Regions from separate parts of the Citrobacter telavivensis genome, predicted to be linked through region 3. Evidence: predicted binding sites of a transcription regulator. Region 3 holds the regulator's gene; each other region holds the start of a gene.
The links. Region 3 encodes PhoB, which activates phosphate uptake and scavenging genes when phosphate is short. Its sites were predicted from a motif close to CTGTCATAAAACTGNCNNAT; they were not measured.
Positions count from the first base shown of each region.

Region 1: pstS (phosphate ABC transporter substrate-binding protein PstS) is a predicted target of PhoB. The motif match lies at 1,458-1,477, and genes of this name have one in related genera.
Region 2: glpT (glycerol-3-phosphate transporter) is a predicted target of PhoB. The motif match lies at 1,846-1,865, and genes of this name have one in related genera.
Region 4: uvrB (excinuclease ABC subunit UvrB) is a predicted target of PhoB. The motif match lies at 1,948-1,967, and genes of this name have one in related genera.

Region 1 is NZ_JBGUBF010000003.1:28,836-32,006, forward strand. It holds gene glmS (glutamine--fructose-6-phosphate transaminase (isomerizing)) at 1-1,247, shown strand, start outside; gene pstS (phosphate ABC transporter substrate-binding protein PstS) at 1,565-2,605, shown strand; gene pstC (phosphate ABC transporter permease PstC) at 2,750-3,171, shown strand, end outside.
Region 2 is NZ_JBGUBF010000001.1:2,249,042-2,252,212, forward strand. It holds gene glpQ (glycerophosphodiester phosphodiesterase) at 1-352, opposite strand, end outside; gene glpT (glycerol-3-phosphate transporter) at 357-1,715, opposite strand; gene glpA (anaerobic glycerol-3-phosphate dehydrogenase subunit A) at 1,988-3,171, shown strand, end outside.
Region 3 is NZ_JBGUBF010000001.1:148,384-151,554, reverse strand. It holds gene phoR (phosphate regulon sensor histidine kinase PhoR) at 1-1,286, opposite strand, end outside; gene phoB (phosphate response regulator transcription factor PhoB) at 1,332-2,021, opposite strand; gene sbcD (exonuclease subunit SbcD) at 2,218-3,171, shown strand, end outside.
Region 4 is NZ_JBGUBF010000001.1:570,647-573,817, reverse strand. It holds gene uvrB (excinuclease ABC subunit UvrB) at 1-1,720, opposite strand, end outside; gene bioD (dethiobiotin synthase) at 2,285-2,971, opposite strand; gene bioC (malonyl-ACP O-methyltransferase BioC) at 2,964-3,171, opposite strand, start outside.

The DNA of each region.
Region 1 (3,171 bases), on a different contig from region 3:
TGGCACTGCTGCCGGTAACCCGTCGCTTTATCTTCCTTGAAGAAGGCGATATTGCGGAAGTGACCCGTCGTTCTGTCGCGATTTTTGATAAAACTGGCGCGGACGTGAAACGTCAGGACATCGAATCTAATCTGCAATATGACGCAGGTGATAAAGGTATCTATCGCCACTACATGCAGAAAGAGATCTACGAGCAGCCGAACGCGATTAAAAACACCCTGACCGGGCGCATTAGCCACGGCGAAGTGGATTTAAGCGAACTTGGACCAAAGGCCAACGAGCTGTTGTCTCAGGTTGAGCATATCCAGATCATCGCGTGTGGGACGTCCTATAACTCCGGGATGGTTTCTCGCTACTGGTTTGAATCGCTGGCCGGTATTCCGTGCGACGTCGAAATCGCCTCAGAATTCCGTTACCGCAAATCAGCAGTACGCCGTAACAGCCTGATGATCACCCTGTCTCAGTCTGGCGAAACGGCAGATACGCTGGCTGGCCTGCGTTTGTCGAAAGAGCTGGGCTATCTGGGCTCGCTCGCCATCTGTAACGTTCCGGGGTCTTCTCTGGTGCGTGAATCAGATCTGGCGATGATGACCAACGCCGGCACGGAAATCGGCGTGGCGTCAACGAAAGCGTTTACCACTCAGTTGACCGTTCTGCTGATGCTGGTGGCGAAACTGGCGCACCTGAAAGGTCTGGATGCGTCCATTGAGCATGACATCGTTCATGGTCTGCAGGCGCTGCCGAGCCGTATCGAGCAAATGCTTTCTCAGGACAAGCGCATTGAAGCGTTGGCTGAAGATTTCTCTGACAAGCACCACGCTCTGTTCCTGGGCCGTGGCGATCAGTATCCGATCGCGCTGGAAGGCGCGTTGAAGCTGAAAGAGATCTCCTACATTCACGCAGAAGCCTATGCGGCAGGTGAACTGAAACACGGCCCACTGGCGCTGATTGATGCCGATATGCCGGTTATCGTTGTTGCCCCGAACAACGAACTGCTGGAAAAACTGAAGTCCAACATCGAAGAAGTGCGCGCCCGTGGTGGTCAGCTGTATGTCTTCGCCGATCAGGACGCCGGTTTTGCCAGCAGCGACAATATGCACATCATTGAGATGCCGCATGTGGAAGAGGTGATTGCACCGATCTTCTACACCGTTCCGCTACAGCTGCTGGCCTATCACGTGGCGCTGATTAAAGGCACCGACGTAGATCAGCCGCGTAACCTGGCTAAATCGGTTACCGTCGAGTAAAACGTTCATGCCCTGCGAAAGCGGGGCATTTTTTTGCTTCTGCGCTGTTTTTAATCAATTCTCCTGCCGTTTTAATGTGACAAATCGTCATCTTCAGCTACTTTTTTCAGTGTCACAGAAATAAAATTTTCCTGAAAAGCTATTGTCATATTGTTAGTTAACTTTATGATAAATAGTAAAAAAATGATTTATATTTAACTGAAATTTTCATTGTCACAAAACTGTCATATTTCGTACATTTAACTGTCACCTGTTTGTCCTATTTTGCTCATCGTAGCCACTTAACAATGATTTACGAAAATCTTGCAGGAGACATTATGAAAGTTATGCGTACCACTGTCGCAACTGTTGTCGCCGCGACCTTATCTATGAGCGCTTTCTCTGCGTTAGCAGCAGCAAGTCTGACAGGTGCAGGTGCAACTTTTCCTGCGCCGGTGTATGCCAAATGGGCTGATACTTATCAGAAAGAGACCGGTAGTAAAGTCAACTACCAGGGTATCGGCTCCTCCGGTGGTGTTAAACAAATTACAGCGAATACCGTTGATTTCGGTGCCTCTGATGCGCCGCTGTCTGACGAAAAACTGAATCAGGAAGGCCTGTTCCAGTTCCCGACCGTTATTGGCGGCGTGGTACTGGCGGTGAACATCCCGGGTCTGAAGTCTGGCGAACTGGTGCTGGATGGTAAAACGCTGGGTGACATCTACCTGGGTAAAATCAAGAAGTGGGATGATGAAGCCATCACCAAACTGAACCCGGGCGTGAAATTGCCTTCTCAGAACATCGCCGTCGTGCGTCGTGCTGATGGTTCCGGTACCTCCTTCGTCTTCACCAGCTATCTGGCAAAAGTCAACGAAGAGTGGAAGACCAAAGTGGGCGCAGGCTCTACCGTTAACTGGCCGACAGGCCTCGGCGGTAAAGGTAACGACGGTATCGCCGCGTTCGTACAGCGTCTGCCAGGCTCCATCGGTTACGTTGAATACGCTTACGCTAAGCAGAACAACCTGGCGTATACCAAGCTGATTTCAGCTGATGGCAAACCGGTTAGCCCGACCGAAGAGAACTTCGCCAACGCCGCGAAAGGTGCTGACTGGAGCAAATCCTTCGCGCAGGATCTGACGAACCAGAAAGGTGACGGTGCGTGGCCAATTACTTCCACCACTTTCATCCTGGTTCACAAAGAGCAGAAGAAACCTGAGCAGGGTGCTGAAGTGCTGAAATTCTTCGACTGGGCATACAAAAATGGCGGCAAACAGGCTAATGACCTGGATTACGCCAGCCTGCCGGACAGCGTGGTTGAGCAGATCCGTGCGGCATGGAAGACCAATGTGAAAGACAGCAGCGGTAAAGCGCTGTACTAACAGAATATCTTTGACGAATTGGCGGATGGCGCTACGCTTATCCGCCCTACAGTTGTGAATGTAGGCCCGCTTTGTAGGCCGGATAAGCGTAGCGCCATCCGGCTGGGGCAACTTCGTAAACGCGTTTAATGGAAAGAGTGATTTATGGCTGCAACCAAGCCTGCTTTTAACCCGCCGGGTAAAAAGGGTGACAAAATCTTCAGCGCGCTGGTAAAACTGGCTGCGCTGATTGTGCTATTGATGTTGGGTGGCATTATTGTCTCTCTGATCATCTCCTCCTGGCCCAGCATTGAGAAATTTGGTTTCTCATTCCTCTGGACGAAAGACTGGGACGCGCCAAACGACATCTACGGTGCGCTGGTACCGATCTACGGTACGCTGGTCACCTCCTTTATCGCACTGCTGATCGCCGTTCCGGTGAGCTTCGGTATTGCCCTGTTTTTGACGGAACTTGCGCCTGGCTGGCTGCGTCGCCCGCTGGGCATCGCAATTGAACTGCTGGCGGCTATCCCGAGTATCGTATACGGCATGTGGGGCCTGTTTATCTTTGCGCCGTTGTTTGCGAC
Region 2 (3,171 bases), 2.1 Mb from region 3:
TAAACTTCAGGGATTTGATTTCATCCAGCGTAAAGTCGATGGCGTAGTAACGACCGTCTTTGCGCGCACGATTCGGAAAACGCTCGGCGACATCCGTCACGCGATCCAGATAGTGGTCATGCAGAACGACCAGTTGGTCATCTTTGGTCATCACCAGATCCTGCTCCAGATAATCCGCTCCCTGTGCATAGGCCATCGCTTTCGCGGGCAGCGTATGCTCCGGCAAATATCCGCTCGCACCACGGTGGGCAATCACCACTTTATCCGTAGTCGTGGCCGCCAGTGCATGACTTCCCATTACCGCGCCCGCCATCATCAGCGTCAGACTAAGGTTTTTCAGTGCTGTCTTCATTCACTTAGCCCCCGTTGCGTTTCAGTTGCATCTCAGCATGGTGGCGTTTCTCGCCGAACATCACCACAATGAGCAGGATAACCGCCAGAATGCTGCCGCCGATCATCACCATGAAGCCGCCGTCCCAGCCGAAGAAGTCAACGGTGTAGCCGACAATGGCGCTGGCCGCCACGGAACCACCGAGGTAACCAAACAGGCCGGTAAAGCCAGCTGCCGTCCCTGCGGCTTTTTTCGGTGCCAGCTCCAGCGCATGCAGACCAATCAACATCACCGGGCCGTAAATCAGGAAGCCGATCACAATCATACAAATCATATCGACGGTCGGGTTACCTGCCGGGTTCATCCAGTAAATGATGGTGGCGATAGTCACCAGCGTCATAAAGAACACGCCGGTCGCACCACGGTTGCCACGGAACACTTTGTCCGACATCCAGCCACACAGCAGCGTCCCGGGGATCCCTGCGTATTCATAGAAGAAGTAGGCCCAGGAGGATTTATCCAGCGCAAAATGCTTCACTTCTTTCAGATAGGTCGGAGACCAGTCGAGAATGCCATAGCGCAGCAGATAGACGAACACGTTCGCGATAGCGATGTACCACAGCAATTTGTTCGGCAGGATGTACTGCATGAAGATCTGCTTCGCCGTCAGTTCTTCTTCCGCTTTTTCGTTGTAATCATCCGGGTAGTCGTTTTTGTACTCTTCGATGGGCGGCAGACCGCAGGATTGCGGAGTATCACGCATCAGCGCGAAAGCGAAAATTGCCACCAGAATGGCGCCGAACGCTGGCATATACAGCGCCGCTTTCCAGTCGTTAAACCAGGCCATCCCGAGCAGGAACAGCAGCGGAGGGATCCCGCCACCGACGTTATGCGCACAGTTCCAGACGGAGACGATTCCGCCACGTTCTTTCTGCGACCACCAGTGCACCATGGTGCGTCCGCACGGCGGCCACCCCATCCCCTGGAACCACCCGCAGAGGAACAGCAGCACAAACATCACGGCAATGCTCGATGTCGCCCACGGCACAAAGCCCATGAACAGCATCACTGCCGCCGCCAGAATCAGACCGGCAGGGAGGAAAACGCGCGGATTCGAGCGATCCGAAACCGAGCCCATGATGAATTTCGAAAATCCGTAAGCAATGGAGATCCCCGAGAGGGCAAAACCTAAATCTCCCCGCGAAAAGCCTTGCTCTACCAGATAGGGCATCGCCAGAGCAAAGTTCTTGCGCACCAGATAATACGCGGCATAGCCAAAGAATATTCCCAGGAATATCTGCCAGCGAAGCCGACGGTAAGTCGGATCGATTTCCGCCGCTGGCAAGCGAGCTTTATGCGCCGCTGGTTTAAAAATACTCAACATAATGTAGCCTCCGTGGCCCGTCTTTTATAAGTAGTAAACACCGCAGGTAGTTCGAGCGCCCCCCGCAGATTCCCGTATGGCGGCGATGTTAGGTAAAGATACCTGTCGTGAATGTGAATTGCAGCACATATTGTTACAGATTTATGACAAATGTTCAGAAAGGCGCACGAAATCACGTTTCATTTTCGAATCATGAGCGAATATGCGCGAAATCAAACAAACCATGTTTTTTATGTGGCTAAATGATAAAAAACGAACTGTGAGGGAAAGCAATGAAAACTCGCGACTCGCAAACAAGTGACGTGATTATCATTGGAGGCGGTGCCACAGGCGCAGGGATTGCCCGTGACTGCGCGCTACGCGGTCTACGTGTCATCTTAGTCGAACGTCATGATATTGCGACCGGTGCGACCGGCCGTAACCATGGACTGCTGCACAGCGGTGCGCGCTATGCCGTGACTGACGCGGAATCTGCCCGTGAATGCATCAGCGAAAACCAAATTCTGAAACGTATCGCCCGCCACTGCGTTGAGCCAACGGACGGTCTGTTTATTACCTTGCCGGAGGATGAACTTTCCTTCCAGACCACCTTTATCCGCGCCTGCGAAGAAGCGGGGATTCGTGCAGAAGCAGTCGATCCGCAACAGGCGCGGATGATTGAGCCGTCGGTAAATCCGCAACTGATCGGCGCGGTCAAAGTGCCGGACGGCACCGTTGACCCGTTCCGCCTGACCGCGGCCAATATGCTCGATGCGAAAGAGCACGGCGCCATCATCCTGACCGCCCACGAAGTGACTGGACTTATCCGCGAAGGCGCGACCGTCAGCGGTGTCCATGTGCGCAACCATCTCAACGGCGAAACACAAACCCTGCATGCGCCGGTGGTGGTTAATGCCGCCGGGATCTGGGGACAGCGGATCGCGGAATATGCTGATTTGAGTATCCGCATGTTCCCGGCAAAAGGATCGCTGCTGATTATGGACCACCGCATCAACCAGCACGTCATCAACCGCTGCCGTAAGCCGTCTGACGCCGATATTCTGGTGCCCGGCGACACGATTTCGCTGATTGGCACGACCTCAACCCACATTGATTACAACGATATCGACAGCAACAGGGTGACCGCCGATGAGGTCGATATTCTGCTGCGTGAAGGTGAAAAGTTGGCGCCGATTATGGCGAAAACCCGTATTCTGCGCGCCTACTCCGGGGTGCGCCCGCTGGTAGCCAGTGATGACGATCCGAGTGGTCGTAACGTCAGCCGCGGCATTGTGCTGTTCGATCACGCGAAACGCGACGGCCTCGACGGGTTTATCACTATTACCGGCGGCAAACTGATGACCTACCGCCTGATGGCGGAATGGGCTACCGACGCGGTCTGCCGTAAGCTTGGCAACACGCGCCCTTGCATCACCGCAGACACACCGCTACCGGGTTCACAGGAACCGACGGAAAG
Region 3 (3,171 bases):
TTTTTGGCAATTAATCGTTCCGGCAGCACAAAACTAAAGCGCGTGCCTTTGCCCAGTTGACTCTCGATATTCAGGCGACTTTCATGATGATTCAACGCATGTTTTACGATAGCCAGTCCCAGTCCACTGCCGCCCGTTTGCCGCGATCGCGCTTTATCAACGCGATAAAACCGCTCCGTTAACCGCGGGATATGTTCCGGCGCAATGCCTGGCCCGTTATCTTCCACGCTAAACTCCGCGCCGTACGGCATCGCGCGCCAGCGGACGGTGATATGGGTTCCCGCTGGCGTATGATTCACGGCGTTATACACCAGGTTGGACACTGCGCTACGCAGTTGTTCTTCATTCCCCAGCACGTTGAGTTGGTTATCCACCTCAAAGCTGAACGTGTGCTTCTGCTGGCTGAGCGTCTGCGCTTCACGTTCGACCATACGCAGCATCATCGGCACATCGACCTGTTCATTGAGCAGAAGCGTCGGTGCGGCTTCAATTTTCGACAGCGTAAGCAACTGTTTCACCAGTCCTTCCATGCGCGAGGTTTGTTCACGCATCGTCAATAGCGCTTTTTCGCGCGTTGCCCCTTCCAGCGTCTGTTCGTGCATCATCTCGAGATAGCCCTGCAACACCGTTAGTGGAGTGCGCAGTTCATGGCTCACGTTGGCAAAGAAATTGCGTCTCGCGCCTTCAAGCTGGTGCATCTGTGTCATGTCGCGCGCCACCATCAGCAGTTGCTTATCGGTGTACGGCATGACGCGAATTTCCAGGTGTCGACCGGTATTGAGTACCAGATTTAACGGTCGGCTAAAATCCCTCAGCTTAAGGTATTGCGTAAACTCCGGGTAGCGCAGCAGGTTCAGGATGTTTTGTCCGCTATCGTCCGGCCAGCGTAAGCCCAGCACCTGTTGCGCGAGGCCATTACACCAGAAGATCCCACCCTCTTCAGTGGTCAACACCACCGCATCGGGCAGTGACTCTGCCCCGCTGCGAAAGCGTTTAATCAGATTGCCCAGCTCGCGACGGCGCTTTTTATTGCGCAGTTGCATCTGATGCAAACCGTACAGCAGCGGTTCCCAACTGCCTCGTCCCGGCGGCGGCGTCATGCTTCTGTCGACCCACAGCCACCATGAGAGGCGTAATAAATTCCAGAAATGCCAGATCAGCAGTCCTGTTACCGATGCCAGTAAAAACCACGGCAGGTAACCAAAAAATGCACTTAGGATCAAGGCCGGGATACAGCAAAGTATCAGTTCCAGCACCAGCCTTTTCCATGACAGCCGTTCCAGCACGGGTCACTCTCCCTTCAGAGCCAGGCTCTTATTTATTCTTGTCTTTCAAAAACGGGTCGAAAAACGATACCCTGTCCCGCGAACCGTTTGTACCATCCGATCGTGGCCGCTGGTTTCCAGCGCCTTGCGCAGACGGCGAATGTGCACATCGACCGTACGATCCTCAACGTAGACGTTGGTGCCCCAGACGTGGTTCAGCAGCTGTTCGCGGCTGTATACCCGTTCGGGGTGGGTCATGAAGAAATGCAGGAGTTTAAATTCTGTCGGCCCCATATCAAGCGGATTTTCGCCGGTCATCACGCGGTGCGATGTGGGATCCAGGCTTAGCCCCTGCATCTCGATGACTTCTTCCACCGCCATCGGCGAAATCCGGCGCATCACCGCTTTGATGCGGGCCACCAGTTCTTTCGGGGAAAACGGTTTAGTAATGTAGTCGTCCGCACCGGTTTCCAGGCCGCGTACGCGATCCTCTTCTTCCCCTCTGGCGGTTAACATCATGACCGGAATGTCACGGGTCATCGCTTCACGCTTGAGGTGTTTAATAAACTGTAGACCAGAACCGCCGGGCAACATCCAGTCAAGAAGGATCAAATCCGGCCAGGGTTCATTAAGCTGGTTCACCGCACTGTCATAATCTTCAGCTTCAACGGGCTGAAAACCATTTTGCTCAAGCACGAAACAGACCATTTCGCGAATTGGAGCCTCATCTTCTACGACCAGAATACGTCTCGCCATGATTTGCCCTGTTATATAAGTTGCTTATCATCATCTGTCTTAATGCGGCGTCATTATGCGTCAGTTTTATGACAGATTTATGAAAATGCGTGCTGACGTTAACCTTAGGTTGTTGATTTATGACACCCGAGAAACGAGATATTACAGCCCACGAATGGTTATAATCCCCTTTATGCTTTTTTGCCATGGAACCGTTATGCGCATCCTTCACACCTCTGACTGGCATCTGGGACAAAATTTTTACAGCAAAAGCCGCGCCGCTGAACATCAGGCTTTTCTCGACTGGCTGCTGGAAACGGCGGTCGAACAGCAGGTGGATGCGATAGTCGTTGCGGGCGATATCTTCGATACCGGCTCGCCGCCAAGCTATGCCCGTGAGATCTACAACCGTTTTGTGGTCAACCTGCAGCAAACGGGCTGTCATCTGGTGGTATTAGCAGGAAACCATGACTCCGTCGCCACGCTGAATGAATCCCGCGAGATTCTGGCGTTTCTCAATACCACGGTTGTGGCCAGCGCCGGTCACGCGCCGCAAATCCTGAATCGCCGCGATGGCCAGCCCGGCGCGGTGCTGTGCCCGGTGCCGTTTTTACGCCCGCGCGACATTATCAGCAGCCAGGCGGGCCTGTCCGGTCAGGAAAAACAGCAGCATCTGCTGGGTGCCATCACCGACTATTACCAACAGCAATACGAGACTGCCTGCGCATTGCGCGGCGATCTCGCCCTGCCGATTATTGCCACCGGCCACCTGACCACCGTCGGCGCCAGTAAAAGTGACGCCGTTCGTGACATTTATATTGGCACGCTGGATGCTTTTCCGGCACAGAACTTCCCGCCCGCCGATTACATCGCGCTGGGCCACATCCATCGGGCGCAGAAGATTGGCGGCACAGAGCATATCCGCTACTGCGGCTCCCCCATCGCGCTGAGTTTTGACGAATGTGGCAAAAACAAATACGTGCATCGGGTGGACTTCCTGGACGGCAAGTTAGCCAGCGTCGAAGAACTCACCGTTCCGGTCACACAACCGCTGGCGGTGTTGAAAGGCGATCTCGCCGCGATTACCGAACAGCTGGAGCAGTGGCGCGATAGCGAGCAAAGCCCTCCGGTCTGGCTGGATATCGAAATCACCACCGATGAATACCTGCAT
Region 4 (3,171 bases), 420 kb from region 3:
TCTCGCGACGGCGTTCGGTTTCGCTAATCGCCTTCGCCATTGAGGCCGTGATTTTGTCGCCGTAGAGAATCGCCTTCCCGTTGATGTTACGCGCCGCACGACCGATGGTCTGAATCAGCGAACGTTCGGAACGCAGGAACCCTTCCTTGTCGGCGTCGAGAATCGCCACCAGCGACACCTCAGGCATATCGAGACCTTCGCGCAACAGGTTGATCCCCACCAGCACGTCAAACTCGCCCAGACGCAGGTCACGAATGATTTCCATACGCTCCACGGTATCGATGTCCGAGTGCAGATAGCGCACCCGCTCGCCGTGCTCTTCCAGATATTCGGTAAGATCTTCCGCCATCCGTTTGGTCAGCGTGGTCACTAGCACACGCTCGTTGATCTGCGCGCGCTTGCGGATCTCAGAAAGCAGATCGTCCACCTGCGTTGCCACCGGACGCACTTCAATCACCGGATCCAGTAACCCTGTCGGACGCACCACCTGATCAACCACATCGCCGCCGGATTTCTCCAGTTCGTAATTGCCCGGCGTCGCAGAAACGTAGATGGTCTGCGGTGCCAGCGCTTCAAACTCTTCGAACTTTAACGGCCGGTTATCCAGCGCCGACGGCAGACGGAAACCGTACTCCACCAGCGTCTCTTTACGCGCGCGGTCGCCACGATACATCCCACCAATCTGCGGGATAGTCACGTGGGATTCATCCACCACCAGCAAACCGTCGGCGGGCAGATAGTCAAACAACGTCGGCGGCGGCTCACCCGGCCCGCGTCCTGAGAGAAAGCGCGAGTAGTTTTCAATCCCCGAGCAGTAGCCCAGCTCGTTCATCATCTCCAGGTCAAACTGGGTACGTTGGCTCAGACGCTGCTCTTCCAGCAGTTTGTCATTAGCGAGCAGGACTTTACGTCGTTCAGCCAGTTCGACTTTGATCTCTTCCATCGCCTGCACAATGCGCTCACGCGGGGTCACGTAGTGCGTTTTCGGGTAGATGGTGTAGCGCGAAATGGTGGACTCCACCTGCCCGGTCAGCGGGTCAAACAGCGACAAACGCTCCACCTCTTCGTCAAACAGCTCAACGCGCAGCGCAATGTCGTCGGATTCCGCCGGGAAGATGTCGATCACTTCACCGCGCACGCGGAAGGTCCCGCGCTGGAAAGCCTGATCGTTGCGGGTATATTGCAGTTCGGCCAGTCGACGCAGAATGGCGCGCTGATCGATGATCATCCCTACCGTCATATGCAGCATCATCTTCAGGTATAAATCCGGATCACCCAGACCATAGATGGCAGAAACGGATGCCACGACGATCACGTCACGGCGCTCCAGCAATGCTTTGGTGGCAGACAAACGCATTTGCTCAATGTGTTCGTTCACCGACGCATCCTTTTCGATGAAGGTATCAGAGCTGGGAACGTACGCTTCCGGCTGATAGTAGTCGTAGTAGGAGACGAAATACTCGACGGCGTTATCCGGGAAAAACTCTTTCATTTCGCCATAAAGCTGCGCCGCCAGCGTTTTGTTGGGTGCCAGCACCATCGTCGGGCGCTGTAGATCGGCAATCACATTGGCGATGGTGAAGGTTTTCCCTGACCCCGTTACGCCAAGCAGCGTCTGATGCGCCAGGCCGTCCTCCAGTCCCTCTTCCAGACGTCGTATCGCCTCGGGCTGATCGCCGGAAGGTTTAAATGCGGAATTCAGTTTGAACGGTTTACTCATGAGCAGCTACCTGAAGGAATGGGCGGGCAGGTGTGTAATTTTACTCGCAGAGGATAATATTGCCAGTAAAATATACTGGATGAAAAAACAGTAACGCCTCATAATATTTGTGTTACGCGTGATAAAATCGGTTCGCAGGCGGCTAAAATTTCATCGCAGACAAGATATTATACCAGGAAGCGGGTTTATCCCCAGACCAATGACTTCGTTAACATTGTCAAGATGTGTTATGAAAGTTTTATTGCATTCAATGACCGCAATATGACAGCCATTGATTTTATCTAACGAGCTGTAAAACAACGACTATTTCGTAAAGCCGTCTTTCGCGCCAATTCAGCTGGAAGCCGCGTATTCTCTCGCTTGCCTTGTGTTTTCTAACTCTAATACACAAGGTTATCCACAGGAATAGTGGATAACTGCCTGCAGGCCGTATGGCCTGCCGCCTGGCAAATTCCCGGTCCGGCCCACCAGGACGCACATAAAAAAAAATTATCGCTAAATTTTGATTTTTATCAGCTAACGAAGCGCCCCTGGCAGGCGAGATCTTGCTCGCAATTTCGCCTCTTACTCGTCCACGAGCAAAGCGAGATCCAGATATTGTCCTGTGACCGCGTTTTCGGCTCCACCGTCAAGCCACGGGATTTCGCCCAACAGCGGCGCAGGGATGACCCGCTGAAGCGTCGTCATATACTCGTGGTGGCGTTTCCCCGGCGGCGTGACGTCATTCGCCACCCATCCGGCAAGCCGGAGTCCTGCCTGCTGTACCGCCTGCGCTGTCAGCATGGCATGGTTAATACATCCCAACTTTACGCCGACGACCAGGATAACCGGCAACCGCTCGCGCTGCACCCAGTCGGCGAAGGTCAAATCCTCCGCAAGCGGGGTAAACCAGCCGCCTGCGCCTTCGACCAACAGCCACTCCGCCTGTGCATCCAGCGCGCGTAATCCCTCTGACATCACGTCAGCATGAATCGGCCTCCCTTCATCGGCGCTGATGATATGCGGTGAGGTGGGTTCCGCGAAGGTGTAAGGATTCACCGCCGCATAGTCCAGCGCCAGACTGCTGTTGCGCTGAAGCGCCAGGGCATCGCTGTTGCGCAGTCCTTCTGGCGTCATTTCACTGCCTGAGGCGACGGGTTTATAGCCAGCCGTCCGGTAGCCCAGACTGCGCGCCGCCTGTAGCAGTGCACAGCTGGCGACGGTTTTACCGACTTCCGTGTCGGTGCCGGTGACAAAATAACGTTTAGTCACGTGTAATCACTCCTGCAAAAAGATGGTAGGTCAGAGGATATTTCCCCTGCCGCTGGGGCCAGGCCAGTTGAAGCTGCTGCAACTGCGAGCGGGTTAAGACGCGCGACGTGCGCCCCTCGTGCAAATGGGTCGCGCCGATACCTTTCAGCGAGCGCATGGCGCTCAGAGCGTCATCAAATTCCAGCGTCAGGGAGATCGAT